DNA from 2 places in the Pseudoalteromonas sp. AWM4_233 genome. Region 2 is predicted to be linked to the other one. Evidence: predicted binding sites of a transcription regulator. Region 2 holds the regulator's gene; the other holds the start of a gene.
The links. Region 2 encodes FliA, which starts transcription of late flagellar genes. Its sites were predicted from a motif close to CTAAAGNTNNNNNNNNNNNNGCCGATA; they were not measured.
Positions count from the first base shown of each region.

Region 1: pomA (flagellar motor protein PomA) is a predicted target of FliA. The motif match lies at 2,035-2,061, and genes of this name have one in related genera.

Region 1 is NZ_JBSWSZ010000001.1:3,017,362-3,035,975, forward strand. Features, by position in the region: gene ACXAC4_RS13615 (flagellar motor protein MotB) at 184-1,113, opposite strand; gene pomA (flagellar motor protein PomA) at 1,115-1,882, opposite strand; gene ACXAC4_RS13625 (exodeoxyribonuclease VII small subunit) at 2,209-2,451, shown strand; gene ispA ((2E,6E)-farnesyl diphosphate synthase) at 2,461-3,348, shown strand; gene dxs (1-deoxy-D-xylulose-5-phosphate synthase) at 3,453-5,312, shown strand; gene ACXAC4_RS13640 (ligand-binding sensor domain-containing diguanylate cyclase) at 5,400-8,495, opposite strand; gene ACXAC4_RS13645 (phosphatidylglycerophosphatase A family protein) at 8,517-9,002, opposite strand; gene thiL (thiamine-phosphate kinase) at 9,011-9,973, opposite strand; gene nusB (transcription antitermination factor NusB) at 10,018-10,428, opposite strand; gene ribH (6,7-dimethyl-8-ribityllumazine synthase) at 10,440-10,904, opposite strand; gene ribBA (bifunctional 3,4-dihydroxy-2-butanone-4-phosphate synthase/GTP cyclohydrolase II) at 11,058-12,170, opposite strand; gene ACXAC4_RS13670 (riboflavin synthase) at 12,194-12,850, opposite strand; gene ribD (bifunctional diaminohydroxyphosphoribosylaminopyrimidine deaminase/5-amino-6-(5-phosphoribosylamino)uracil reductase RibD) at 12,856-13,974, opposite strand; gene nrdR (transcriptional regulator NrdR) at 13,974-14,423, opposite strand; gene glyA (serine hydroxymethyltransferase) at 14,507-15,763, opposite strand; gene thrC (threonine synthase) at 16,017-17,300, opposite strand; gene thrB (homoserine kinase) at 17,304-18,242, opposite strand; gene thrA (bifunctional aspartate kinase/homoserine dehydrogenase I) at 18,252-18,614, opposite strand, start outside.
Region 2 is NZ_JBSWSZ010000001.1:996,938-1,009,711, reverse strand. Features, by position in the region: gene ACXAC4_RS04480 (chemotaxis protein CheW) at 1-314, opposite strand, end outside; gene ACXAC4_RS04475 (chemotaxis protein CheW) at 339-1,118, opposite strand; gene ACXAC4_RS04470 (ParA family protein) at 1,126-1,896, opposite strand; gene ACXAC4_RS04465 (protein-glutamate methylesterase/protein-glutamine glutaminase) at 1,931-3,103, opposite strand; gene ACXAC4_RS04460 (chemotaxis protein CheA) at 3,179-5,407, opposite strand; gene ACXAC4_RS04455 (protein phosphatase CheZ) at 5,423-6,196, opposite strand; gene cheY (chemotaxis response regulator CheY) at 6,218-6,601, opposite strand; gene ACXAC4_RS04445 (RNA polymerase sigma factor FliA) at 6,640-7,350, opposite strand; gene ACXAC4_RS04440 (MinD/ParA family ATP-binding protein) at 7,377-8,237, opposite strand; gene flhF (flagellar biosynthesis protein FlhF) at 8,230-9,699, opposite strand; gene flhA (flagellar biosynthesis protein FlhA) at 9,722-11,821, opposite strand; gene flhB (flagellar biosynthesis protein FlhB) at 11,891-12,774, opposite strand, start outside.

The sequences.
Region 1 (18,614 bases), 2.0 Mb from region 2:
TAACGATTTTTCTTCTGACTTTGGTGGCTCATCATTATCATCAGCACCGTCGCCATTATTTCCTGGCATGTAAGCGTATTTACTTAGAATAGACATCGTATTTCTCCTTGATAAATGATTCATATTCAAATTAGCTGAATTCCAATCATCTATCAAGAAATACAATACTAAAGAATGAAAAAATTAATTGCCACGCAGTTCGATAGGATCAGATTCTTTCGCTTTACCTTGTAGAATAGAAATTTCGACACGGCGATTGCGGCGTCTATCTGTGTCATTCTCATTGGGTACTAGCGGGCGTGTATCAGCATGACCAACAACGACCATTCTATTTTTATCAAACCCTGGGGCTTTCACCATTTCACTGGCAACGGCAACCGCACGGGTTGCAGATAAATCCCAGTTATTAGAGTAAAGCTCATTGGTCACCTGAAAATCATCTGTATGACCTGATACTGTAATTTCTCCTGGCACATCTTTTAAAAGCTCCGCAATTTCACGAATGATCGGCTTAAACTTTGGCTGTAAAAATGCACTACCAGAAGGGAAAGCACCATTTTCTTGAATGCGAATAATGATCTGTTGTCCAAGAGACTCAAGCTCTATTGCACCATCCATAATTTGCTTTTCCATTTGCTGGGCAATTTTCTTCACCAATTCATTCACTTGCTCTTGATCGGCTGCCGAAATGGCCTGCTCCATAGATTGCTCTTGTGAAGTACTTTGCGATTCGCCACCACGTTTATTACCGCGTTGCTCTTGACGACCACCTGCTGAAGCCTCATCACCGGCCTGGAACTCCAACATTTGCTGAGTCATTTCTACCGTCTGCTGTTGGATAGTTTCGATGGGAGTCGGCTCAGGTTTACCAGGTGTGAACTCCATAGCTATTACACTGGTCCCCTTAGGAATGTCTTTTACCTCGATTTTATTTTGCACACCAAAAGCAAACTTCATCGAACCTGCAATTTGTTTAAACTTTAAAACATCCATTTCAGAGAAAGCCAACAGCAGAACGAAGAAGCACATCAAGAGTGACATTAGATCAGCAAATGTTCCCATCCAAGCGGGTAGCCCGGGGGGGGGACATTTACATTCTTGTTCGTCTGACATACTACTCCTCCTTGTCGCTGCCGCGTTTCGACTCAGGTAGGTAGTTCTTCAGAATACCTTCAATTACTTTCGGGTTTTGACCATCTTGAATACCCAAAATTGCATCCAAGATTAAGCGTTGATTTTGTTCTTCTTCATCTTTACGCAATTCAAGTTTCGCCTGAATAGGAATAGCAACTACGTTCGCAAGGAACGCACCATATAACGTTGTAAGTAGTGCTACTGCCATTGCAGGACCTATCGCTTTTGGGTCATCCATGTTTGATAACATGGCAACTAGACCAATTAGCGTTCCGATCATACCCATCGCAGGGGCGATATCTGCCAAAGATTTAAATAAGTTAGCGCCTAATTCGTGTCGAGAGGTAGTGAGTGAAATGTCTTTTAATAAAGTAGCGCGTACAACATCAGCATCATGACCATCTACTAACATATCAACGCCCTTACGCATAAAGGCATTGGGTATTTCTGCTTCTTCCAAAGCCAAAAAGCCACCTTTACGAGCCGAGTCAGCCAATTCAACGGCTTTCTCAATGAGCTCTTCTGGAGATTCAATCTTGAACATAAAGGCTTTGCCAACAACTTTACCAATGCCTAAAAACTGGCTCATAGTGAAGTTCGAGAGTACGATGAAAATAGAGCCACCGAATACAATGACGGTAGATGGGCCATCACCAAACATGGCCAAGTCACCATTACTACTCATGAACATCGCCATGATGACCAAACCTATTGCGCCTACTATTCCGATAACGGTTGCTAAATCCACTATCCCCTCCAGAGAATACTTATCATTACTTTTTTATTATGACACTCGAAGTCAATTTTTTGAGTGGCAACTACAAATATCATGCTTAATTCGAATATTTGCAAACCTTGTGCCTATGTTACAGTGAAAAGCCTAGCTTTCAGTAAGACTTTTATCGGCAACATCTTGAATATCTTAACTCAATTACGTTGTTAAAATTCGATTAAAGCCCACATAAGGCAAAAAATAAACTGATCCGCCACGATTGCCAGTAACAAGCTTTGACCTGAGTCGCTAATCCTCCTAAAATTGCTACCTTTAAAATAAATTGCTGGGCAAGATGTACTATGGCTGCAAAAAAACCTGAAAATCTAAGTTTTGAAGAAGCAATGTCCGAACTAGAAGGCATTGTACAGGCTATGGAACAAGGTAGTCTGACTTTAGAACAATCTTTAAAGCAATTTGAACGTGGTGTTCAATTAGCCAATGCGTCTAATGAAAAGTTAAACAGTGCTGAGCAAAAAGTCTCAATCCTGATGGGCAATGACCCTGAAACACCAGTAACACCAATGCCAAATCAATTAGATTAAGACCCCGCAGTGAATTTATTCGAGCATATAAATACGGCACAAAACCGTTTAGACAGTTACATCAGTAATTACTTCTCTTTGGCATTAGATACCGATGAAACTGTAAAATCAGCAACTTTTTACAGCATCAATAATGGCGGTAAAAGATTAAGGCCCTTTTTGGTTTACACTGTAGGCAAACTGTTAGGTGCTAAAGAAACAGACCTTGATGTCGCCGCAGCTGCAATTGAATGTATTCATAGCTACTCATTGGTCCATGATGACTTACCGGCTATGGACGATGATGACTTGCGTCGAGGCAAACCGACTTGTCATATTGCTTATGATGAAGCACAGGCCATTTTAGCAGGCGATGCGCTACAAACCTTAGCGTTTGAATTTTTAAGTGAACATGAATTTTCAGTATCGGCAAAGCAACAAATCAAGATGATTAATACGCTTGCCGTTGCATCTGGTTTGCAGGGCATGGTTGGCGGACAAGCCCTTGATATTTCAGCGACAGAAAAGTCAATTACCCTTGCAGAGCTTGAACGTATTCATCGACTTAAAACCGGCGCATTGTTAAATTGTGCAATTAAGTTAGGCGCGCTGTGCGCTACGGATGTCGAGACAGAAATTATTACTGCTCTCGATATATACGGTAAAAATCTTGGCCTCGCTTTTCAGGTACAAGATGATATTTTAGATATTGAAGGCGATACCGCCGTATTAGGCAAGCCACAAGGCTCAGACTTAGATAACCACAAGTCAACTTATCCGGCTTTGCTTGGACTAGATGGTGCAAAACAAAAAGCGCATCTATTGGTCAAAGATGCTCTGTCTGCACTTGATACAATACCTCATAATACCGATGTATTGGCAGAGCTTGCGAAATATATAATTGAGCGTGATCACTAATACTCAATCATGACGTATTGATGACGAACAGAACAAATTTATAAAAATTAAGTAAACCTTTGTATATAATCGGACAAGGTTTGCGTAGGACACATGTTGAAAGAATGAAACTGGACAGTAGCAAGTACCCATTACTCGCCTTGGTTGATGAACCGGCGCAATTACGTCAATTACCACAGCCCCAACTGGGTAAGCTGAGCGACGAATTAAGAGATTACTTACTTAATTCGGTTTCGCAGAGCAGTGGTCACTTGGCTTCAGGTTTAGGCACCGTCGAATTGACTGTGGCTTTACATTACGTGTATGACACACCTGAAGATAGATTAATCTGGGATGTGGGCCATCAAGCTTACCCGCATAAAATCTTAACGGGACGTCGTGATGCTATGCACACGATCCGTCAAAAAGATGGGTTGCACCCTTTCCCTTATCGTGAAGAAAGTGAATACGACACTTTCAGCGTAGGTCATTCAAGTACCTCGATTTCAGCTGCATTAGGTATGTCTATCGCTGCACAAAAAGAAGGTAAAGGCCGTAAAACCGTTGCAGTTATAGGTGATGGTGCGATCACGGCTGGTATGGCGTTCGAAGCCATGAACCACGCCGGAGACATTAAATCCGACATGCTGATTATCTTAAATGATAATGAGATGTCTATTTCTGAAAATGTAGGCGCACTAAACAACCACTTTGCACGCATTCTTTCTGGTAGCTTTTATACTAATATTCGCGAAGGCAGTAAGAAAATTCTTTCTGGTGTACCGACTGTGAAAGAGCTTGCCAGCCGTATGGAAGAGCATCTAAAGGGTATGGTTATTCCTGGCACTTTCTTCGAAGAGCTTGGTTTAAATTACATTGGTCCAATTGATGGTCATGACGTCAATATGCTGGTTGATACGCTAAGAAATATGCGTAACCTGAAAGGCCCTCAGATCCTGCACATCAAGACGCAAAAAGGTAAAGGTTACAAACCAGCTGAAGCCGACCCTATTGGTTACCACGGCGTACCAAAATTCGACCCGAGCATCCATAGCTTGCCAAAATCTAAACCTAGCGCCCCTACTTTTTCAAAAGTATTTGGTGATTGGTTATGTGATATGGCAACACAAGATCCTAAGCTTATGGCGATTACGCCAGCTATGCGTGAAGGTTCTGGTATGGTGCGTTTTTCAAAAGAGTTTCCTGAGCAATACTTTGACGTTGCCATTGCTGAGCAACACGCTGTTACTCTAGGTGCAGGTTTCGCATGTGAAGGCCTTAAGCCTGTGGTTGCGATCTATTCAAGCTTCTTACAGCGTGCTTATGACCAACTGATCCACGATGTCGCGCTACAAAACTTACCTGTACTGTTTGCAATTGACCGCGCAGGCATTGTTGGCGCTGATGGTGAAACTCACCAAGGTGCATATGACTTAAGCTTTATGCGCTGTATTCCAAATATGATCATCATGGCACCAAGTGATACCAACGAATGCCGTCAGATGCTTTACACAGGTTACCAGTGTAACCAACCTGTAGCGGTGCGTTACCCTCGTGGTAGTGCCGGTGACAGTGATGTACAAACGCAGATGCAAGCATTTGAGATTGGTAAAGGCAATGTGATCCGTGAAGGTGAGAAAGTGGCCATCTTAAGTTTCGGCACACTACTTCATAATGCTAAGCAAGCCGCTGAAAACTTAAATGCAACTCTCGTTGATATGCGATTTGTTAAGCCACTTGATGAAGCTTTACTTGTTGAGCTGAGCAAAACCCATGATCGCTTTGTTTGTCTTGAAGATAACGCCATTGCCGGTGGTGCTGGCAGTGCTGTGATGGAGTTCCTTGGCTCACAAGGTATTCATACACCTGTGTCGTTATTTGGTATACCTGATGAATTTATCAAGCATGGTACACAAGACGAAATGCATGCAGAAATGGGCTTATGTGCTGATTCAATCGAGCAGCGAATTAAAGCGATACTGTAATAAACACTGAAGTTTTAAAAAAAGGAGCCTTGGCTCCTTTTTTTTACGCTTTAAAGTTATTAATAACCAGCCTGTACTGACAACTAACTAACGCATCCAAATTTTCACATCTGCAAGCCCATTTGCCTGTAAGGTTTGTAATTGTGACTCAACATTACTTGTTTGCTCAAATTCAAACGCATCCAACTGATCATCAAATGTAATGGTTGCAGCACCATCACCGCCACGTTGTTTTACTTGATGAAGTGCGACATCCGCCAAATTCACAGAGGCCTCCCAACTTATCACTTGCCCACCTAGCAGAGGCAGTGGGTAAAATGACCAGCCCATAGACACTGTCATATTAATCGCCTTACCATTGGGCAATTGAAAGTCACATTCAGCAATTGCACGGCAAAGCTCTTTTATATAAGTTTCAATTGCGTCACGCTTAAAGTCGCGAAGCAACAATAAGAACTCATCACCACTCCAACGAGCCACATAATCTGAGCCTTGCGTTCTGGTGTTCAATAAAGTAGCAAGTTGCTGTAAACAACTATCACCGCCAATCGGACCATAGGCATCATTCACTTTACTAAAATTATCGACATTGATAATAAGCAATACCAGGCGCTTATTCTGTTGCTGTAATGACTTTGAGTTACGCTGGTAGTGTTCGACATCTTTAGGGAGTTGATCGAATAAGAAACGACGGCTTTTGAGGCCTGTGAGCTCATCTGTATGGCTAACTAGTTTCATCTGAGTATTCACTTGGTTAAGCTTGTCGTTCGCTTGACGCAGTGCCATGGTGCGCTCTGCCACTAAAGATTCAAGCGCTTGCTGCTTACGTCGCTCTTGAGCTCTAAAAATCCAAAAGAATACATAAAACAGTAGAACAAACCCTAGCGTAATTAACAGTCTAAAGTACACCGTTTCATCAAAACGTCTAGGGATCTCAATACGCTGTGTAATGCTTCGAGCTTGTTGCCAGCCTTCACCTTTACGCTTAACTTGTAATTCAAAGTTATATACACCCGGCTCTAAGTTCGTATATATCGCTTCTCGACGGTTAAATACTTCTCGCCATTCAGTGTTTTCTTTGCCAGTTAAACGATATCTAAACTCGATACTCGCTGGCGCATAAAAGTCTATGGCGGTGTAGTTAATCGTGATATCTCGTTCACTGGTATCAAGTTTAAGTAGCTCTGCAAATTTACTTGCGACTATCACTCGCTCTTGCGTGATCACCTCTTCCAGTTTTGGTGATAAGTCTTTAGAGCCAAATAGTTCAACATTCTTGGGAATTTCAACTGCCCCTTGAGAGCTTGGATACCAAATAGCACCTTGCTTTTCTAATACTGCATCACCACCGAAACCAGAACAGCAACGACCGACTTTGCCATCGAGTTGGCGGTCAAATTGACTAATAACTTGCTCAACTTTTAAATTGTTTATTGGATGTGTAAATTGCGCCGCAGGTAAGCGGTAAACACCTTTTCGAGTACTGACCCAAATAAGCGCCTGTTGCTGATCATAATAGAGCGAGGAAATTGAACCATGAGGTAAGCCATTTGAGGCATCAAGCTGATACCAATCGCCCTTTGCTGTTCGATAAAATAACCCATCATTCCAAGAGCCAACTAAAGTCGCCACACCTTGGATGTATAGAATACTGGTAACATAAGCGGACTCTAGAGACGTTTGCCCACCAAGCTTTTCAATGCCTTTTTGATTAAATTGATAGGCTCCTTTGTTGGTGCCTATGAACCCCACATTGGGCTGATCATTGATATACGTGACAAACTGACTACCTAAAAATGCATTGTAAGCAAATGGTGTTAAACCCGAGTACTCAAGACGGTACATACCACTGCCCGTACCTATCCACATTCCACCTCGCTGCGACGGTGTAATGGCTAATACTGGCGTTTGTCGTAACTCTCGAAACGGTAACAGCTGTAGCACCCCTTGCTCATAAATCATGGCACCACGTTCAGTGCCTATGAACAAGCTATTACCACTAAATTCCAGCTCATATACTGTGCTGTTTTTTAATTCTTCAGGGGCAATAACCACTTGTAATGAGTCATCATTATTCAAGTAACCGACACCACTTCTTGATGCCATCCAAGTTCGACCTTGGTTATCTTTGGTCGTTGCCGTTATACCTTGCTGACTGTTACCATCAATCATGTGTCGCGCAATATTACCTGTATGCGCAAACCAAAGCCCTTCGTTCAGACTGGCTAACCAAATGTTTCCTTCTGCGTCTTTAAACATATCTGAAAACCAAATCGACTGATCAGCATGAATTGGTTCGACATAACGCCAATCAGAGATCCCCTCTCTGAACATCAAACGAGTTGAAGTAGATGCCCATAACCCTGTATCTGAGTCGTACATAAACTTATATACAGCACCATTGCCAAGTTCGGTATAACGTCTCAGCACTTGGTCTATATCTAAGAAGTAAGCACCGAGTTCAGAGGCCAGATACAAGCGCCCTTCAATCCATGCCAAATCATGCACTATAGTTTGTGCTAATTGTTCAGGTAGCGCTAACCGAAAGCCAAGCTCTAGACGAAATACGTCCCTACGATTGGTAGCTGATTTGGTTATTTTTAAAAGATTACGCTCATTCACCAACCAAAGACCATCGGTGCCTTGGGCGATTTTAGACACACTACCTACAATCTGATTAATGCGGTTAACAGGAAACTTTTTATTGTCTTCTGCTGAATCAAATGCACGTTGTGCTTGTTGGTCATTGCCGATGTAAAATAAGCCATTACCTGCAACCCAGATGTCGCCTTGCTTGTCCTCAACAATATCGAGGATAGGTCCTTTGATATTAAATGACTGAACATCAAGCGTGTGGGGGTTTAATCGATGTAGACCGCGTTTGGTGCCTATCCATAACTTACCATGCCTATCTAACAGTAACTTATGAATGGCATTGGTTTGTAAGAATTGCGTGTTTTGTGTTGTAAAATTTCGAAATTGATAGCCATCAAATCGACTGAGGCCAAATTGAGTGCCAAGCCATACATAGCCCTGCTGGTCTTGCACCAAACTTTTAATTGATTGTGAGGGTAAGCCATTTTGTACATTCCATTGCTTCACAATATAGTCATTGATGGCAGCAGATACTGAAAAACTCATCAGTATAAACAGCCAAGACACTAGCAAGGTTTTTTTGTTCATACACTCACAATCTTTTATTGATTAAGCTACTAAGAAACCAGTTTTAAACAAAGCTTGTACACAAAGCAACGAAAAAATACCCGCTAAAATGTCATCCGCCATGATCCCAAAGCCACCATGCAGCTTTTTGTCTAACATTCTGATTGGACCTGGTTTGGCAATATCGAAAAATCGGAATAATAAAAAGCCAACTAGAAGCGCTTTCCAAGATAATGCTGCGCCTATCATGGTAATGTAAAAGCCAGCTACTTCATCCCACACAATTGCTGGATGATCATGAACTTGGACATCTTTTGCCGTTTGTCCGCAAACCCAAATACCAAATACACTGATCACAACTGCAAAAACACATTGCAGCCATAATGGATAACTTGCTGTAATGAAAATGAGCGGTAAAGCGCCTAAAGTGCCAAATGTACCCGGGGCAAATGGGGCAAGTCCTAAACCAAAACCCAAGCCAAAGAATTGGTGAGGTTTACGAATATCAAATTTGTACTGCTTAGCCAAACTGACTCCTAACTAAAATGTTCAAAGCCAGTTGCGGGAAATGGCCAAGGTTTATCTTTATAAAGTAGCGATACATCGCCAGCATTTGCGTTAATTTGCCCGATACAGGTAGGTGTCACCCCATATTCTGCCAAACGCTTTTCTACTGCTACTCTATTACTATCAGGCACGGTAAACAACAACTGATAATCATCGCCATAGGCCATTGCCAGCATTAAACGTACTTCTTCGTCTGGCAAGTTTTTAAGCGCATTTGACACTGGTACCTTATCTGCATGGATTGTCGCTCCAACACCTGAGTGGGTCAGAATATGGTTTAAATCGGCCAGTAAACCGTCAGAAATATCAATGGCTGAATTCGCTAGGCCTCGTAAAACCTGACCAGCTGCAACTTGGGGTGCGGGGTAATCAAACTGTTTCTGAACATAACTGCGATCTTCATCACTGAGTTCCCAGCCTTGTTTACGTGCTTCTATTGCCAAAGCGGCATCTCCAAGGTCGCCAGTCACATATAACCAATCCCCCACTTTAGCGCCACTGCGGGTCAATGCTTTGCCTTTTGGCACGATACCTTTAGCGCACACGGTAATCGTTAATGGACCTTGTGTGGTGTCACCACCAATCAGTTGCACGTTATAGTACTCAGCAATATCGTGCATACCTTCAGTGAACTGTTCCAGCCAGGTTTCATCAACATTAGGTAGCGTTAAGCCTATTGATATCCAAGCAGGCTCTGCACCCATTGCAGCTAAATCACTTAAGTTTACCGCTAAAATTCGGTGTCCTAAGGCTTTGGGAGAAATATCAGAAAAGAAATGAACGCCTTCAACCAGCGTATCTGTGGTGACCGCTAATTGGCAGCCTTCAGGGATAGTAACTAGGGCACAATCATCACCTATGCCTAAGTCTACATCACGTCGAGTAATGCCACGGCCGGTGAAAAATCGATTGATTAACTCAAATTCCTTCATACATAAAAAAGCCGGCCTAAGCCGGCTCTCCAAATTGTTTGCCTTTATTTGCGAACTGCTTTAACTGCTTTGTCTAAAACACCGTTCACAAACTTATGGCTGTCTTCTGCACCAAAGATTTTCGCAAGCTCAATGCCTTCATTGATTGCTACTTTGTAAGGTACATCTTCACGGAACTTAAGTTCGTATGCACTTAAACGTAATACTGCGCGCTCAACTTCATCTAAGTCTTCAAACGGGCGAGAAAGATGCGGCTTAACAAGCTCATCTAATTGTTTTACGTTTACTGCAACACCGCGAGCAAGATCTTTAAAGTATTCTACGTCTACTTTAGATACATCATTCTCGATCAACATTTGTTGCTCAATATCGGCAATCGGGTTGCCACTTAATTGCCAAGAGTATACGGCTTGAAGCGCTAATATACGTGCTTTACGTCTTGCTGCTGGTTTCACTGAGGATCCTCTTAAATTTGCTCTAGCACGTTCACCATTTCTAGTGCACCAAGGGCTGCTTCGCCGCCTTTGTTGCCCATCTTAGTGCCCGCACGTTCAATGGCTTGCTCAATGCTTTCCGTGGTTAATACACCAAATGCTACCGGAATATCATAGTCTAATGAAACGCTTGCAAGTCCTTTATTTGACTCGTTAGCAACTAGGTCGAAATGTGGAGTACCACCACGGATGATAACGCCTAATGCAATGATTGCATCATGCTCTTTTTTCATCGCTAAACGCTTAGCTGCTAATGGTAACTCAACGGCACCTGGTACATATACCACAGTGATGTCTTCTTCTTTAACACCACCAACACGCTTTAGCTCGTCAACAGCACCTTCAAGTAAGCTGCTACCGATAAAATCATTAAAACGTGAAATAACAATGGCAAATTTTTTGCCAGGAGCGTATTTGTTACCTTCAATAATCTTCATTAGATGGTCCTAATCTTCTTAATGTTTCGTACTTTGCAATCAAAGTGCGCCGAGTACGCAATAAGCAATTGCCAAATTGGCGCGCATAATAGCACAGTTTTGGTTAACCCCAAATAACAAAACCCGCTGTCATCAACGGGCTTTTTCATTCAATTATTTAGGCTCTACGTATTCAATGACTTCTAGGTGGAAACCTGAAAGTGCATGATATTTTTTCGGCATACTCATTAGGCGCATTTTTTGAATACCTAAATCAGCTAAAATCTGCGAGCCAACACCAACGGTACGAGATGTACCTTGGAATTTACGCTGATTCACAGTTTCGCCCGCATCTTGCGCAGCAAATGCTTTTACCATGTGCTCGATGTCTTCAGTTTGTTCCTGTTTACCTAGAATAACTAGCACACCGTTATTTTCGCTGATGTGCTTCATCGCACCATGCAAGCTCCAGCTACGATCAGCGCCTCTGTCTGATAATAAGACATCATTAAAGGTGCTTTGTAAGTGAACACGAACTAGCGTTGCATCACTTTCTGAAACTTCACCTTTGAGTAAAGCATAATGAAGCTGGTTATCAATGGTGTCTTTGTAAGTGACTAAGTCGAACTCACCATACTCAGTTGGCAATTTACACTGCGCAACTTTTTCGATAGTTGTTTCGTTTAAGTTACGATATTCAATTAGGTCAGCGATAGTGCCAATTTTTAAACCATGCTCTTTGGCAAACACTTCTAACTGAGGACGACGCGCCATAGTACCGTCTGGGTTTAAGATCTCAACAATGACTGAAGCGGGTTCTAAACCAGCTAAACGCGCTAAATCACAGCCTGCTTCTGTATGACCAGCACGAGTTAATACTCCACCAGGCTGTGCCATAATAGGGAAAATATGACCTGGCTGCACGATGTCTGTTGGCACTGCCCCCTTAGCCACTGCTGCCTGTACTGTACGAGCACGATCAGCGGCAGAAATACCAGTAGTGACGCCTTTTGCCGCCTCGATAGACATTGTGAAGTTAGTTGAGAATTGCGCGCCGTTATTTCTCACCATTAATGGTAAATCAATTTGCTGACAACGCTCTTGAGTCATAGTTAAACAAATTAAACCACGGCCGTGGGTTGCCATGAAGTTTATGGCGTCCGCTGAAATATGCTCGGCTGCGATGATTAAGTCACCTTCATTTTCTCGGTCTTCATCATCCATCAAGATAACCATTTTACCGGCTTTAATGTCTTCGATGATCTCTTGTGCGCTGTTCAAATTCATAATTTACCTGTTTAATTAATTCGCTACTTAATAAAGCCTGCGTTTGCCAATAAGTTCATTGTGAGAGTAGAGCTTTGTGCAGGCTCTTGAGCTCCAAGTACTAAGCGTTCCAAATAACGTGCAATTTGATCCACTTCTAAGTTAATTTTACTGCCCACTTTAAATTCAGCAATGGTTGTCTCTTGTGCTGTATGCGGCACAATTGTCAGCTTAAACTGACAGTCTTTAATTTCATTTACAGTTAAGCTGATACCATCGATGGCTACTGAGCCCTTATACGGAATATATTTCATCAGCTCACTGGGCGCTTCTAACCAATATTCGGTTGCGCGGGCATTAGGTGAAATCGCCACGACTGTCGCAATGCCGTCAATGTGACCTGAGACTAAATGACCACCTAAACGCGAAATAGGTTGTAATGCTTTTTCTAAATTAACTGTTTGCCCTAGCTTATATTGAGCAAATTGCGTCAATTTCAAGGTCTCATTTGAAACATCGGCACGAAAACCATCAGAAAATTTTTCAACAACCGTTAAACACACGCCATTTGTAGCAATGCTATCGCCTAACTGTACATCGCCCATGTCTAAATTTGGGCTACTTACACGAACCGTTAGGTCGCCTTGATTTTGTGTCAACTCAGTCAACTTACCGGTTGCTTCAATGATACCTGTAAACATAAAACTTAACCTTTTTGCGCTACTTTGCGTGCTGTTAAACGAATATCATCGCCAACTTGCTTAATATCGTGCCATTGTAGGCTCTGTACATCTGCCATCTGCGTCAACTCTGGCACGTTAAATAAACCTCGCGCGTCTTGACCCATAATTTTAGGTGCTAAATAAAGAATATAATTATCGATAAGATTTAATTCGTGAAACTTACCCGCAAGCGTCGCGCCTGCTTCAACGAATACACTGTTGATACCATGCGCAGTTAATTGCTTTAACGCTTTTTTGATATCAACCTTACCATTTATAGAGTCAACCACCAGCTCTATAACATGTTCTGGCCACTGGTGTGCTGTATCTGCTTTTGTTCTTAAAATTATAATAGGACTATTGATTGAAAATAATGCTAAATCTGGAGACAAACGGTTTTGGGAATCGATAATGACTCGAGTAGGTTGGCGAACTGACAACCCTTCAGCAAGCTCAAGCTGCTCTGCTGAAAGTCGTACATTCAATTTGGCATCATCAAACAGTACAGTATCAGCACCCGATAACACAGCGCAGTGCTCAGCACGTAAAAACTGCACATCTTGACGGGCTGCACTTGAGGTGATCCACTTACTTTCACCATTTTTTAATGCGGTTTTGCCATCTAGGCTCGCAGCCAATTTACAACTTATATAAGGTAAGCCCGTTTCCATTCGAGTTAGAAAACCTGGATTCAGTGCTCTTGCAGCTTGCTCAAATAAACCTGCTGCAGTTTCAATACCAGTTTCTTCTAACATGCGCAAGCCGCGACCTGCGACTTCTGGGTTAGGATCAACCATGGCAGCAACAACGCGGCTGACGCCAGCGTCGATTAGGCCTTTTGCGCAAGGCGGGGTTCTACCATAATGGCTACATGGCTCCAAGGTAACATAAGCGGTTGCGCCTCTTGCCTTGTCTCCAGCCATCTTTAATGCGTGCACTTCGGCATGACCTTCACCCGCTTTTTGGTGATACCCCTGACCAACTATATCACCGTCTTTTACTATGACACAGCCCACATTAGGGTTAGGTGAAGTGGTAAAACGGCCTTTTGCAGCAAGCGCGATGGCCTGCTGCATAAAATCTTTATCTTGCTCGCTAAACATCAATCTCCAAGCCTCGCGATTTCCTCGCCAAACTCTCTAATATCTTCAAATGAGCGGTATACGGAAGCAAAGCGGACATAGGCCACTTTATCGAGCTTTTTCAGCGCTTCCATAATACATTCACCAATCATATGGCTTGCCACTTCACGCTCACCCGTCGCACGAATTTGCGATTTAATTTGATGCACGACTTCTTCAATTTGCTCAGTGCTCACTGGACGTTTCTCTAACGCGCGGTGCAGACCATTTAATAATTTGTCTTCATTGAACGGCTCTCGAGAACCATCTTGTTTAATTACCCGAGGCATGACTAATTCGGCACCTTCAAACGTCGTAAAACGCTCATGACATAACACACACTCTCTGCGGCGACGGACTTGATGGCCTGAGCCGACTAAACGGGAATCAATGACTTTTGTTTCTTTAGCGGTGCAAAATGGACAATGCATAGATAATCACTTGTGAAAAAATATAAAAAAGGCCGCAAATGCGGCCTTAATCATAACAAAATTCTTTGATTTTGTGAGCGAAATTACGCGTAAACTGGTAATTTAGCGCAGATAGCTTTTACTTTCTCTTTAACTTCTGCTTGTACTGACTCATCGTTGATGTTGTCTAGTACGTCACAGATCCAACCTGCAAGCTCTGCTGACTCAGCTTCTTTGAAGCCACGACGCGTGATAGCAGGAGAACCAATACGAAGACCAGACGTTACAAACGGTGAACGTGGGTCATTTGGTACTGAGTTCTTGTTCACAGTGATATTAGCACGACCAAGCGCCGCATCAGCATCTTTACCTGTGATGTCTTTGTCAATTAGGTCTAGTAGGAATAAGTGGTTGTCTGTTTTACCAGAAACAACTTTATAACCACGCTCTTGAAGAACAGCAACCATTGCCTGTGCATTCTTAACAACTTGCTCTTGGTAAGTTTTGAACTCTGGCTGTAGTGCTTCTTTGAAAGCAACCGCTTTACCTGCGATAACGTGACATAAAGGACCACCTTGACCACCAGGGAATACTGCGCTGTTTAGCTTCTTGTAGATGTCTTCGTCATCACAAGCTGAGATGATAAGACCACCACGAGGACCCGCTAGTGTTTTGTGCGTCGTCGTAGTTACAACGTGTGCGTGAGGTACTGGGCTTGGGTAAACACCTGCAGCAACAAGACCTGCAACGTGTGCCATATCAACTAATAGGTAAGCACCTACTTTGTCAGCGATTTCACGGAATTTAGCCCAGTCAACGATACCTGAGTATGCTGAGAAACCACCGATGATCATTTTTGGCTTGTGCTCAAGTGCTAAAGCTTCAACCTGTGCGTAATCGATCTCACCAGTTTCTTCGTTAAGACCGTACTGGATAGCGTTATACGTTTTACCAGAGAAGTTTACGTGAGAACCGTGTGTTAAGTGACCACCGTGCGCAAGGCTCATACCTAATACAGTGTCGTGTGGCTGAAGAAGCGCTTGGAATACTGCCGCGTTTGCTTGTGAACCAGCGTGCGGTTGTACGTTTGCATATGTAGAACCGAAAAGCTCATTAGCACGGTCAATAGCCAGTTGCTCAACAACGTCAACGTGCTCACAACCACCGTAGTAACGCTTACCTGGGTAACCTTCAGCATATTTGTTAGTTAATTGAGAACCCTGAGCTTCTAAAACACGTGGGCTACAGTAGTTTTCAGAAGCGATAAGCTCGATGTGCTCTTCTTGACGAGTCGTTTCAAGTGCAATCGCATTTGCTAATTCAGGATCAAAATCTGCAATGTTCATGTTACGTTCTAACATGGGGTCTCCTAGGTACACGTTTAGGGTAGTAAAAGCTGTATTGTACGCAGTTATGCGTCCGATGCCTATAATTTCGGCTTGAGCATATTTAAACAGGGATTGAATTTATTTCACAGTGTTTATGTAATGATATTTTTTTATTTAAACATTAAAAAAACAAATAAATAAGAAGGGAATAAATAAGTGTTATTTATATAGGGTGAGTTTGGCAAACTTTTTAAGTCTACAAAGGCTCACCCTTGGCGATTAATAATTACAATAATTTAGCAAAAACAGCCGCTTTCAATTGCATATAATCAGCCTTCATTGGCTCTGCTAAACACTTTTTATCTAAGGCATCTTGCAACACGCTAGGCATTGCAATCTCTTGCTCAAGCACCTCTTCTACTGAAGATTTAAACTTAGCAGGGTGCGCCGTAGCCAAACAGATCCCCACAGCATCTTCAGCTTTATCTAAAGTCAGACCTTCAAGTGCAATGGCGGTATGCGGCTCCATCACGTAACCCGCTGCAGCAATCTCTTTCATTACCGCTTGCGTGCGACTTTCCGAGACACCTCTTGAATAAAACTCATGTTTATCGAAATCACCGCGTTCCAACATAGTCTCAACGCGAGGCCAGTTATTAGGTTTACTCACATCCATTGCATTTGATAACGACTCTAATGTGGCATTTGGCGACCACTCACCTGATGCCATATAACGAGGTACAGTATCATTTTGATTGGTGGTTGCAGACAAGTTTGCAATAGGTAAACCCAGGGCTGCAGCTATCATAGCTGCACACACATTACCAAAATTACCACTTGGTACAGAAACATGCACTTTACCTCTTTGCTCTGTTGGTAATTGCGCAACGGCTTCAAAGTAATAACACACTTGTGCAACTAGACGGCTGATATTGATAGAGTTGGCGGAGTTTAAACCCAGCTTTTCTTTCATTTCATCATCTAAAAACGCCTGCTTAACCAATGCTTGGCAATCATCGAAGCTGCCTTCAACGGCGTAACAATGAATATTTCCACCTAACGTCGTGAAGAGCTTTTGTTGAGCGAGCGAGATCTTGCCTTCTGGGTAAAGTATAACTACATCAACATTTGGCTTGTTATAAAAGGCATGTGCTACCGCTGCACCTGTGTCACCACTGGTCGCAGTTAAAATTGTGACTCGCTCACCTTGATTAAATAAACCAATACATTCAGCCATAAAGCGGCCGCCAAAATCTTTAAACGCCAAGGTTGGACCATGGAACAATTCTAAGCAATATTGCTTATCGCCAATTTGCTTAAGCGGCGCCGGAAAATTAAAAGCACGCGCGACCATCTCGGCTAACGTATCTTTTGGTAGTTCATCACCAATTAAGTGGCTCAATACTTCGACACTTCTTTCAACAAATGGCTTTTCAAGTAAAGCATCGATATTTTCTAATTTGCTCAGTTGCTCTGGAAAAAACACCCCTTGATTACGACCAAGGCCTGTTTTAACTGCCGTTGTGAAAGACACTTGCTGCGTGGCATCTTTTAAGTTTACAAGTTGCATTGATTATTCTCCTTGTGAAATGGCACGCGTGCCTTGTTGGTCTAGCTTACAAATATGACTAAAACCGTGTTCATTAATATAGTGTTCGTTTAACCAAGTCTGGCATTGCTCTGCCGCTTGTTTAGTTTTACAAATCGTAAAGAGTGTAGGACCAGCACCTGAAATACTCACCAGCTCAGCGCCAAGTTCAGGTAACGCTTTTTTAGCTTGTTCAAACCCAGCTATTAAAGAGCATCGATACGGCTCTGCCATATCATCTTTCATGAGAGAGAGCGCTAAATCGAATTGCTCAGTTTGCATCAGAAGGCAAAAGCTCGACAAACGCTGCGCAAATTCAATAGTTTCTGAGCTGCTTCTTTGCTTTGGCAGTACTGCACGTGCTTTTGCTGTATTTAACGCAAAGCCCGGGTATGCCGCGACATAGTACCAATCAGAGTTAACAGGCACAGATAAGGCTTTGTTAGGCACAAGATCAGCGGTCAATTGTAAACCGCCTAAATAACAAGGTGTGATGTTGTCATAGTGACGAGCGCCGCTCACCTTAGCTTCAAAATCTGCCATTAATTCAATCAGCTCGATTTGACTAAGATTCGTTTTTGCAAACTCATTCAAAGCAGCAAAAGTTGCCACTACAGAGCAGGCGCTCGAACCTAGACCCGAACCGATTGGTAATCGCTTTTCAAGCTCGAGATAGACCGACGGCATACTTGGTGCGACATGTTCACGAAAATGGACTAAGCATTGATAGGCCAAGTTTTCATGGGCCTCACCCGGTAATTTATCAGCATAAGGACCAGAGCAAACAAACGTGTCTTGCTCTGCTGCTTTAACATTTACCACATCACCCAGTAGCTCACCATTTATAGGCGCAAGTGCAGCGCCTAAAGAATCAAAACCAACACAAAAGTTGCCGATAGACGCGGGTGCATAAAAACTAATCATAACAACTCCTTAACGCGACTGTGTTTTTAATATATCTGCAAATACACCCGCTGACGTCACTTCCGCGCCCGCGCCATATCCGCGAATAACAAATGGGCGTGGTTGATAGTATTGACTTAAAATTGCCAAAGCATTTTCGCCATCACGGATATCATAAAGTGCATGCTGCTTATCAACCGCTTCTATACCCACTTTACATTTACCGTTTTCGATGCTGCCGACATAGCGCAACACCTTGCCTTCACTCGCGGCACTTTGAATTTTGTCAGCAAATGGCGCATCAAGTTCAGGTAGCTTAGCCATAAACTCATCAACACTTGTACCTGGCGCAAATGACTCAGGAACAACCGCTTCAACTTCAATATCTGACAG
Region 2 (12,774 bases):
ACAAGAATACCAATCACTTGCTTTTCTGCTTCGATGATGACAATCCTAGAATTGTCTGTCACCTCGGCACTCATCAAACCAAAACGTGCGCGAGTATCAATAACAGTAACTACGTTACCACGTAGGTTGATAATACCGAGAACATAGCTTGGTGCACCTGGAACTGGTGCAATTTCAGTATAACGCAGCACTTCCTGCACTTGCATTACATTAATACCATACGTTTCGTCTTCTAACTTATAAGTTACCCATTGAAGAACTTCATCATTACTGTCGGCATTATTGTCTGCAGAAAGTAGTCTATCTTGGCTCATGGTTATACTCCATAAAGTTCTGAGTTACTGCTCTTGGCTATCTAAGCCTTGCTCTAGTAAGCGGTTTAAATTCTCTACATCAATCAAAGCACACATTTTTTCTTTAATGACGCCAGCAAGCCAAGGTCGCTTGCCACCGTTTACACGCCATTTAATGTCTTCAGGCTTTAATGTAATGTTATTTATTAAGTTTTCAGCCAACAGCCCCCATGGGCTATCACCGAGTGTAATTAAATATTGATAATCCAGTTTTTCTTCAAGCTCTGGGGTATACTTCTCAGGCATAACCCATCTGGCAGTATCAACAACATTTAGCTTTTCTTCACGGTTAAGCATGACACCTTTAAACCACTTAGGTTTGCCGAAAAGCTGTGTTACTTCTCCTAGTTGGTGAATACCACCTAAAGACTTTAGAGGAACAGCAAGAGTTAGCCCTGCGACTTCAAAAAATAGTGCTTGAAACTCACTTTCACCATACTCTTCTTGAACACTTGTTAAACTTGGTTCAACAATAGCTTCTTCTTTGATAATAGTATTATTTTTTGTTAACTCAAGATCTTTCGACTCACCTTCTGGGATTTCAACAACCTCAGGGCTTTCTAATTCCGGGGCAGGTTGAGTCTCAATGATATCTGGTACAACTTTATTGACTGGTTGGCTTAACTCTGTCTCAGTAATCTCAGGTACACGCTCGAGTAATTTTGCCACAGGGGCAAGCGCAGTCTCTTGAGGCTCATCTTCTTGTAATAATGCGCCAAGATACTGCTTCATCACCTTTTCATTAGCAAACAAGTGTTTACTCATATAGCTTCTAACTACCCTTCATTAAATACTCTAGTAGTGCTTTATACGCAAATACACCTCTAGATTTTGGACAAAACTCAACTGGCGCTTGCTGTGCCAAACTGGCATCTCTAAATTTTGTGTCAACCGGAATAACACCGGGCCAGACAGACCCTTCGTAATTGGCAAGCAATGTTTTGTATGCCTCTAACGATGCCTTGGTTCGCTTATCATACATGGTTGGTACGATGGTGTAATTATATTGTTTTGCTTGAGAGCTTTGCATTAATTCCATGGTACGCATCATACGATCTAAACCTTTAAGCGCTAGGAACTCAGTTTGCACTGGAATTAGCACACGTTCACTGGCTGCAAGAGCATTTACCATTAACACGCCTAATACAGGTGGGCAATCAAGAATCGCATAGTCGTAATGTTCGCTTATTTTCGCCAGTGTTTTTTTCAGGATTAAGCCCATACCATTGCGATTACCCATGCTTCTATCAAGCGTCGCAATTGCCATTGTTGCCGGCAAAATATCAAGGTTTTCAATGGTTGAGGGGCATAAAGCTTGGAGGATTTCCTCGCTCTCCATTGCCGTCCCTCGAGCAAATATGTCATAAACACTGACTTCTAACTCTTCAGAATCAATACCAAAATAATAAGTCAGAGATGCGTGAGGGTCTGTATCTATAAGCAAAACGCGTTTGCCTTGCTTGGCAAGAATACCGCCAAGACTCACCGTAGTCGTTGTTTTACCAACGCCTCCCTTTTGATTTGCTACAGTCCAGATCTTCACGAAACAATTACTTCCTAGTGCTTGAACAAATAGATTAACAACCTATTTCTTTATTTATTCTTGTTGCGACGTCATGTAAAGCCAAGCTTTCAGAGGATAGTCCTGCATTTGTAACAGCTTGAGGCATGCCGTAAACCACGCAGCTCTGCTCATCCTGAGCCCAGATTGTTGCACCTGATTGTTTGAGTAAACGTGCGCCGTCTCGACCATCAGCACCCATCCCCGTTAAAACTATCGCGAGTACATCAGCTTGATAAGCTTTTGCTGCACTTGCAAAGGTGACATCAACACACGGCTTGTAGGTCACTCTTGCACTATCATCCTCAAAAACTCGAAGCGTTTTCATTGCGCCTTTTGATTCAACCAACATTTGCTTACCACCTGGCGCTAAATAAGCAACACCTGGCTGTAATTTATCACCATGTTCTGCCTCTTTTACCTTTATCTTACAAAGGCTATTTAGTCTAGTTGCAAAAGCGGGTGTGAAAGCAGCTGGCATATGTTGAATCAACAATATCGGGTGTGGAAAGTTAGCAGGTAGCTGCGTTAGTATGGTTTGCAGTGCAACTGGCCCACCTGTTGAAGTCCCTATTGCCACAAGTTTATATTGCTTTCCAGACGCTTTGAACTGTTTAGCTGTTGCAGTTGAACTTGATGCTGGCTGAACAGCTGCTCTTTGAAAACTTCTATCAGGTTGAGCAATGCTTGATGTGCGAGATGCTGCTGCAGACCTGTCTGCCACCGGTGATTGAGTAGCCGCTTGCTTGTTCACTGCTGGTCGCGAATAGCTGCTAACTGAACGAGGAAGTCTTCTTCGCCCGATTTCTTTCACCTTGTTTTGTAGAGACTTAATTGCTTCTTCGCTATTACGGGCTATGTCTTCAAACTTTTTAGGCAAGAAGTCTAATGCACCTGCATCAAGCGCATCTAGAGTAGCACTTGCCCCTTCTCGAGTTAGTGAAGAAAACATCAGGATTGGCGTAGGGTTAGCCTGCATAATTTTTTTTACGGCACTAATTCCGTCTAAAATAGGCATTTCTACATCCATAGTAATAACGTCTGGACGTAATGAAGCCGCTTTTTCAACCGCCTCTTGCCCATTAACAGCAAAGTCAATTACCTTAATATCACTATCTTGCTCTAAAATTTCGCTGACTCGACGCCTAAAAAAGCTTGAATCATCTACAACTAAAACTTTTACTGCCATTGGCATACTCTATGAATTCTTAAGAACGAAAAGTGGTGCATCCGCACCACCTTTTAACTGTTTTGCTATCTCAGGTTATTTACCTGCATAGTGTTTTAGCATATTTGGCACATCTAAGATTAATGCTATGCCACCATCTGAAGTGATTGTCGCACCTGCCATGCCAGGAGTACCTTGCAATAATGCATCTAATGGCTTGATCACAACTTCTTCTTGGCCGATGAGAGAGTCAACCACAAAGCCAACCTGTTGAGTACCTATCTGCACTATAACAACATGACCTTCGGCTTTCTTCGTTGATCTATCGGCACCCTTAACTAGCCAATGCTCTAAGTAGAATAAAGGAATTGCTTTTTCACGCACAATGATCGTTAGCTGGCCATCTACTACATTTGTTTTTGTCAGATCTAAGTGGAAAATTTCACTTACACCAGCAAGAGGTAAAGCAAATGTTTGCTCGCCAACTACAACCATTAAGGTTGGTAAAATAGCCAGTGTAAGAGGCACTTTAATCTCAAGGATAGTACCCACACCGAGCTCTGATTGAATATTAACAGAGCCGTTAAGTTGAGTGATTTTCGTTTTAACTACGTCCATCCCAACACCACGGCCTGAAATATCTGAAATTTCTTCTTTTGTTGAAAAGCCAGGAGCAAAAATCAAGTTATAAGCTTCAGTGTCAGATAATCGACTTGCTTGGTCCGAATCAATAACGCCTTTATTTATCGCAATCTTTTTCAGTTTCTCAGCATCCATCCCTGCACCATCATCTTTAATGGTCAACAGAATATGGTCTCCTTCCTGAGAGGCTGAGAGCGTCACTGTACCTGTGCGAGGTTTGCCTGATGCCTCACGAACATCTGGCATTTCAATACCATGATCAACTGAGTTTCTAACTAAGTGAACGAGTGGATCTGCAAGTGCTTCAACCAAGTTTTTATCTAAATCGGTCTCTTCACCTTCAAGAATAAGATTAATATCTTTCTTTAAACTACGTGCTAAGTCTCTAACAACACGAGGGAATCGGCCAAACACTTTCTTAATTGGCTGCATTCGTGTTTTCATTACCGCACCTTGTAAATCTGCGGTAACTACATCAAGGTTAGATATCGCCTTACCCATAGCTTCACTGCTAGAGTTATTTGCCAAACTAACGAGGCGGTTTCTGACTAGTACCAGTTCACCGACCATATTCATGATTTGGTCTAGACGCTTAGTGTCAACACGGACGGTCGTCTCAGCTTGAGGCGCAGGGGGCTTTTTGGCCGATGCAGGTGCACTTTGCGCTTTTGCAGCTGGAGCTGGTGAAGAAGCTGGCTTTGCTGGTTGAGGTGCCGGTTTTGGTTTAGCAACTGGTTTAGTTATAACAGGTTCGGGCTGCTTAGGTTCAATACTTGGAGCAGGCTTGTTGGAATCAGCCCCTTCTAAAGATTTTGGCGCACCACCTTTACCATGAAGCTCATCTAACAATGCCTCAAACTCTTCATCGTTTATTTCATCATCACTCGAAGGGGATGCTGGAGTTGGTGAAGAAGGGGCTTGGCTAGTGCTAGTGTTTGTACTTGTTGGAGGAGGTGAACTAATCGAACCGAAACTGCCAACGCCATGAAGCTCATCTAAAAGACTGTCAAACTCATCATCAGTAATATCACCATCATCTGAGTTTGAAGCAGTTGAAGCCGCTGAAGTAGTTTGCTCTACAGCTGGGCCTTTACCAGCCCCATGTAACTCATCAAGTAAGCTTTCGAATTCATCTTCTGTTATTTCATCGATGCTATCTGAGGCAGATTCACCAGCAACTTCATCGGTATCAATATCAAAAAGAATATCATCAGCAGATAAGTCTGCTTGAGGAGCATCCTCAACAACAGGGTCTGGTTCTGAATTTGGAATAGAAATTTGTTCGTCTTCTGATTCAGGCTTACTCAATTGATGAAGTGTTTCAAGTAATGCTGGGTCTGCAGGATCTGGTTGCTCACGATTTTGAATATGTGCGAACATTTCATTGATGGTATCTAGGGACTGAAGAATGACGTCCATCAGTTCTGGAGAAACAGAGCGTTGCCCTTGTCTTAACACATCAAAAACGTTTTCCGCGCCATGACATGCGTCTACAAGCTCAGTCATACTCAAAAAGCCTGCACCACCCTTTACAGTGTGAAAGCCTCTAAAGATTGCATTTAATAATTCTTTATCTTCAGGGTTATTTTCTAGCTCAACAAGCTGCTCAGATAACAACTCTAATATTTCACCAGCTTCAACAAGAAAGTCTTGTAATATATCTTCATCGACTTCAAAGCTCATGTACACACTCTCCTATTAGAAGCCTAAGCTCGACAATAAATCGTCGACCTCATCTTGATTAGATACGACATCTTCTCTAGATTCAGCATTCATTATCGGACCTTCTGGTCCTGATAACTCTGCAGGATCCATTTCAGCAATCTGAACCTCTTCAATATTTTCTTTTTGTTTTGATTGAGGTTCTTCTGCTGTACCAAATACAGTTAGTAAGTGGATTAAACTGTCTTCTACTTCTCTAACTAATTCGATAACACGTCGAATGACCTGACCTGTTAAGTCTTGATAATCCTGAGCCATTAAAACATTTGTCATATGCCCTTGAAGTTCATCCGTAGTTGCTTGTGAGCCTTGCATAAACTTATCTAAATCATGACAAAGAGATTTGAATTCACCAAGCTGGATATCACGTCTCATGAGTCTATCCCAAGTTGGCTTTATATCAGATAAATCGTCTGCAAGCTGTTGCGCGAGAGGCAGACTTGCTTCAACTGCATCCATCGTTTTATTGGCTGCATTTTCTGTCATTTCCATGACATAATTCAAACGTTCTTTAGCATCCGGTAAGGCTTCTGTCGTCAAATCAGAAATACGAGTATCAAGCTCAAAGTTTTTCAATGACTCGTGTAGTTGACGGGTCAATTTGCCCACTTCAGCAAAAAGCTCAGATTGCTCCTTACTTGCAGCCTCCATGATTAACTTATCTGCTTTATCTTGCTCGCCTTGCTCAAGATAAGTCACAAGTTGCTTAGCTTGCTCAAGTGTTATTTGAGGCACAGAAGGTGCTGACATCCGCCTCTCCTTCTTAATTATCTAGCCTAAACGTTCAAACACTTTTTCTAGTTTTGTTTTAAGTGTTCCAGCAGTGAAAGGTTTTACAATATAACCATTTACACCAGCTTGCGCCGCAGCAACAATTTGCTCTTTTTTCGCTTCAGCCGTCACCATAAGTACTGGAATATGCTTAAGACTGTCATCTGCACGTATAGCACGAAGAAGATCGATACCTTGCATACCTGGCATATTCCAGTCCGTGACTACGAAGTCAAATTCTTGATTTTGAAGCATAGGCAAAGCTGTGCTGCCATCGTCTGCTTCTTGTACATTTGTAAAACCTAAGTCTCTAAGCAGGTTTTTGATTATTCTTCTCATCGTAGAAAAATCATCAACCACAAGAATTTTCATGTTTTTATCCAAAACATCCTCCAGTGAGGTTTGAACCTATTATTATTACTCTAATTGACCCAGTCATTGATTTTAGCCCTAAGCCTGATCATTGCCTGCCCATGAATTTGGCTTACTCGAGATTCACTTACATCGAGTATTTGCCCTATTTCTTTTAAATTCATTTCATCGTTATAGTAAAGAGATAAGACTAGCGCATCTCTTTCGGGTAACGATTGAATCGCCGTTAGCAACGATTCGTTAAAGCGTTCATTTTTAACGTTATTGAACGGTTTGTCTAGCGCTAAATCATTGTTAACAGGAGTGATTACGTCTTCATCAACCCCCAAATCTTCAATTCCAATGATTTTACTTGCATTCACATCATGTAGAATATGATGGTACTCATCCAGAGTAATATCAAGTTTTTCAGCAATTTCAGTGTCTTTTGGCTCTCGACCTAGGACGCTTTCTAGATTAGCAATTGCTTCAGCAACCATACGACTATTCTTATGTACACTTCTTGGTGCCCAGTCTCCACGGCGAATTTCATCTAACATCGCGCCTCGGATCCTGATCCCCGCAAAAGTTTCAAAACTTGCACCCTTACTTGCGTCAAAGTTTTTACTGGCTTCAATCAAACCTATCATGCCTGATTGTACAAGATCGTCTAACTGAATATTTGCTGGTAAACGTGCCAACAAATGGCACGCCACTTTTTTGACAAGACCGGTATGACGCTCTATCACTCTATTAAGGTTGTCTGTAGTTTGATAGCCCATCGCTTTACCCATCGATGACGACATAGTTATCCGTTGACTAGCTGTTCAATAAAAAACTCTAAATGACCAGAAGGTTGATGTGGTATTGGCCATTTAACTGCTTTACTCGCTAACCCTCTAAATGCAACCGCTGCCGGAGAGTTTGGAAATAACTCAACAATGGTTTTTTGACGGCGAGAAGATTTACGCATGTTTTCATCAAACGGAATGGTTGCAACTAATTCTAGTGCAACATCTAAGAATCTGTCAGTAACTTTCGAAAGTTTAGCAAAAAGCTCCTGCCCTTCGCGTAAGCTTCTAACCATGTTAGCAACAATTTTAAAACGGTAAACACCGTGTTCACGACTAAGCACCTTGATAAGTGCGTAAGCATCTGTAATTGAGGTCGGTTCATCACACACAACGACCATCACATCTTGTGCTGCGCGAGAAAAACTAAGAACCATGTCTGAAATACCCGCTGCGGTATCGACAATTAAAATATCAAATTCTGTATTTAGCTCGCTAAATGCGCGGATGAGACCTGCATGCTCTGCAGGTGTCAATTCAACCATATTTTGCGATCCTGAGGTAGCCGGTACAATTTTAATACCAGCAGGACCTTCAACTAAGATCTCATCTAACTCACACTCACCCGAAAGGACATGAGACAGGTTTTTTTCTACTCTTAAACCAAGCATCACGTCACAGTTTGCCAAACCTAAGTCAGCATCTAAGACGAGCACTCTGTTTCCTTGCTGACCAAGTGCAATAGCCGTATTTAATGAGACATTGGTTTTACCAACCCCTCCTTTACCACCCGTTACTGCAATTACTTTTACGCCATGGTTGCCATTTTGATTCATTCTACGCAGGCCACTTGCTTGATCTAATACTGTGTTAATCATACATTCCTACTGTCTGAGACGCTACAGGTACACGTCGCGAATGTTGTGCTTTTATTCTCTTTAAATACAATTGCTCAGCCTTTTTGACCATTTTATGAGCATTTGCTACACGAATGTCTTCTGGCACTCGTTGACCGTTAGTAAGATACCCTATTGGCAAGCGATTTTGAATCGCAATACTAATAATCTCGCCTAAACTTAGACATTCATCAAGTTTTGTAAAAATACAACCACTTAAATTCACTTTTTGGAAGTGACGAACCGCTTCTTGCAGTACATGCATTTGCGATGTTGCACTTAAAACCAAATAACTTCTAATATCGACTCTAGAGCTTCTCATTAACGTATTAAGTTGTTCTGTTAAACGGATATCTCTTTGACTCATACCCGCAGTATCTATTAATACTAGACGCTTATTGCGTAAATGATATAAAACTTCTGCTAATTCATTGGCATCTTTTACTTGTTTGACTGGACAACCAATAATTCTGCCGTAAGTTGCCAGTTGCTCATAAGCACCAATTCTATAAGTATCAGTTGTGATTAACGCAACTTTGTCTGCACCGTATTTCTGCGCGCCTAATGCAGCAAGTTTAGCGACTGTCGTTGTTTTACCTACACCAGTTGGACCTACTAATGCATATACACCACCTTGACGAAGAATATCGTTGTTGGTTGTATGCATTTGATTAGCTACCATTTCAAGCAATGAATTCCAAGCTTCTTTACGAGAAACGTCATCAGGGATGAAGCAAGCCATTTGTTCAGCAACTTCTTTATCAACGCCCATACCTTGTAAACGGTCAACTAAACACGCTCTCGTTGGGTCTCTTCTTTCCATTTCTTGCTTCATTAAGCCTGAAACTTGATGTTCAAGTAATTGACGAATGGCATTCATTTCTTCTCTCATGGTTGCCATTTCATCGACTTTTTTAGGCGCAGGCTCAAAATCATCAGCAAAGCCTGTATCGAGGTCATCATCAAAATTCCATGATTGCGCTTGCTGTTGAGTTTTAACATTTGACTCAGCCCTGAAATTTTGCGTTGAGGTTGGACGCTCATATCGCTCTTCAGTCGCTTGACGAGGCTTAAATACTTCTTCGGTATTAATGCCAGATTGAGAGAACATAGAAGCAAGCTCAGGTGAACGGGGCTTCGGCGCTTGCCTGTCTAATAGTGCCTGTAAACTATCAGCAACTTGAGCCTGAGGCTCTGGTTTTGCACGCTGCGGTTCAGGGCGAACAAAGCGCGGTTGTGTAGCTTGGAGCTGCGCAGGCGCTGTATTTACTTGTGGCGCCTCAACGGGTGCTTCTGGCGCTCTATCATTATCTACGGCTGCAACAATTTCTACACCATCTGCCAGTTTCTTGTTCGACATAATCACAGCATCAGCGCCAAGCTCTTCTTTTACTTCTTTCAGTGCTGTGCGCATATCTTTGGCAAAAAAACGTTTAATTTTCATGTTACAACCCCTTAATTCCTATCTATTGTCCAACTGAGCTTACAATTTTAATTTGTCTTTCATCTGGTACTTCTTGATATGACATCACTCGAAGACCTGGGATCGTATGTTTGACAAACCTTGAAAGCACACTTCTTAACATACCTGAGGTTAGAAGGATGGATGGGTCGCCCAGCATTTCTTGCGTTTGGTGCGCTTCTCTTAATGATGTTTGAAGTCGCTCCGCAAGGCCTGGCTCGATTCCAGCCCCTTCATCACCTGCGTTCTGAAGTGACTGATGCAACATCTGTTCCAACTCAGGCGCCAATGTTATGACAGGGATTTCGTCGGCACCGCCGACAGCGTCTTGAACGATTAATCTACGCAGTGAAATTCTCACTGCAGAGGTTAATACATCTGGGTCTTGACTGCGTGGGCCATACTCAACAAGAGTCTGAACAATCGAGCGCATATCACGAATTGCAACGCCTTCATTCAGTAAGTTTTGCAGCACTTTAACAATCGTAGTAAGAGGTAGAATATCTGGAACTAAGCCTTCTACTAAACGAGGGTGTGACTTAGCAAGCATATCTAATAAATTTTGTACTTCTTCATGCCCTAGTAGTAATGAGGCATTATTTGTAAGCAGTTGACTAATATGAGTTGCGACAACAGTCGCTGCATCTACAACAGTGTAACCTAATGAATGCGCCTCGTCTTTTTGCTCCGGCTTAATCCAAACAGCTTCTAAACCAAAGGCAGGATCAGTCGTTGCTACGCCATTGATTGGGCCAAATACTTGCCCAGGGTTTATGGCTAATTCATCACCATGTTTTAATTCGCCATTTCCTGAACCTACCCCCATAAGGGTGATACGGTATTCATTTGGATCTAATTCAAGATTATCTCTGATGTGCACTGGAGGAACCAAGAAGCCAAGCTCTTGTGAAAGCTTTTTACGAACACCTTTAATGCGGCTTAAAAGCTCACCACCTTGAGCCTGATCAACTAATGGAATTAAACGATAGCCAACCTCTAAGCCAATCACATCGACCGGTTGAACATCATCCCAGCCAAGCTCTTTTTGATCTTGTTGTTTAGCTGCAACATCTCCACCTTTGGCTTCTTGTTGAGCCTGCTCCTCTTCTGCTTTTGCTTTTTGCTGCTGCGTGTAATAAGCCAAGTAACCAAGAAGCGCACCTAAACTTAAAAATGCAATATGTGGCATGCCAGGTACTAGACCCATTGTAATTAAGATACCAGCAGCAATATAGAGAGATTTCTCATTTCCTAACTGAGTTTTAAACTGCTCACCCATGTTATGAGATTCGTTTTGGCGAGTAACGACGATTGCAGTACCAATTGAAAGTAAAAGAGAAGGCAGCTGTGCAACCAGGCCATCACCAATGGTAAGTAATGTATATACTTCCATGGCTCTTGAAAATGTTAAGTCGTGTTGGATCATACCAACAAATAAACCACCAATAATATTGATGGCTAGGATTACAATACCTGCTATCGCATCACCTTTTACGAACTTACTAGCACCATCCATTGAACCGTAAAAATCCGCTTCACGTGTTACTTCGTCGCGGCGTTTGCGTGCTTCATCTGCACTGATAAAACCAGCATTTAAATCAGCATCAATTGCCATCTGTTTACCTGGCATGGCATCTAGAGTGAAACGTGCTGACACTTCAGAAATACGACCAGCACCTTTGGTAATAACTACAAAGTTGATAATAATCAGGATTAAGAAGACAACAAGACCAACGGCATAGTTACCGCCAATAACCACAGAGCCGAACGCTTCAATTACCTTACCAGCAGCATCTCCGCCATTGTGGCCTTCTAGTAATACAACACGAGTACTGGCTACATTCAACGCTAATCGCATGATGGTTGCAATAAGTAGAACCGCTGGAAACATGCCAAACTCTAGTGGTTTCATTGTGTAAACAGTAACGAGTAATACCACCAAAGCCAAAGCGATATTAAAAGAGAATAAGATGTCTAAAAGGAATGGAGGTAAAGGCAAAATTACCATGCCCAAAGCCGCAAGCACTAATAATGGTGTTCCGACCCCTTTTGCATAGTCTTTTTTATTCTCATTAAGACCTTGTAAAACTGCTTTAAAATCCATAACTTAACAACTACAAAATATTGACACTGGTCTAATAAAGCAATTAGTGAGCCAATAAATTTACAGGATTTAATGTTTTACATCATCTGGGATAGGCAAGTTATTACTGAGCTTTGTTGGTCTTCTTCCACGACCTTTTTGATAACGTTTTAGCTGAAATACATAGGCTAAAACTTGTGCCACGGCAGTGAAAAGTTGATCTGGAATTTGATCGCCAACTTCAGTGGTGTGATAGAGTGAGCGTGTTAAGACGGGAGACTCAACAATAGGGACCTCATTACCTTTAGCAATTTTCCTTATCTGCATTGCTAACTCATCAACACCTTTAGCAAGCACAATCGGTGCTCCTGCTTTTTCTGTGTCGTATTTAAGCGCAACTGAATAGTGAGTCGGGTTTGTAACAACGACATCGGCATCTGGCACATCCTGCATCATGCGCCTTTGTGACATTTCGCGTTGTGTTCGTCGAATTCGCGCTTTTATTTGCGGATCACCTTCTGAGTTTTTGTACTCATCTTTCACTTCTTGCAACGTCATTTTTAGTTGCTTGTGGTGGTTATAGCTTTGGTAAGGCGCATCTATTGCTGAGATGATTATCATTGTGCAACTAAGCGCCAAAAACATCCAAGCCAGAATTTCTAGGGCATGAATAATTGAACTTGGGACCTGCTCAATACTCAAGTGTAGAATTTCATAAAAAAACATTTGTATTAATAAAATTGCGAAGCCAGCAACCAATACAAATTTAAGAATAGCTTTCACTAACTCTATGGCTGCTTGAGGACCCAGCATACGCTTGATCCCTTTCATAGGAGACATCTTGCTTGCCTTGGGTGCAGCTGCTTGCCAACTGAAGTTAAAGCCTCCCAGCAAAGTATTCCCAACGATACCTGCGATTGTGATGATAAATACAAACATAGCCATCGGAAAAAATAACTCAGAAAACATTTCTC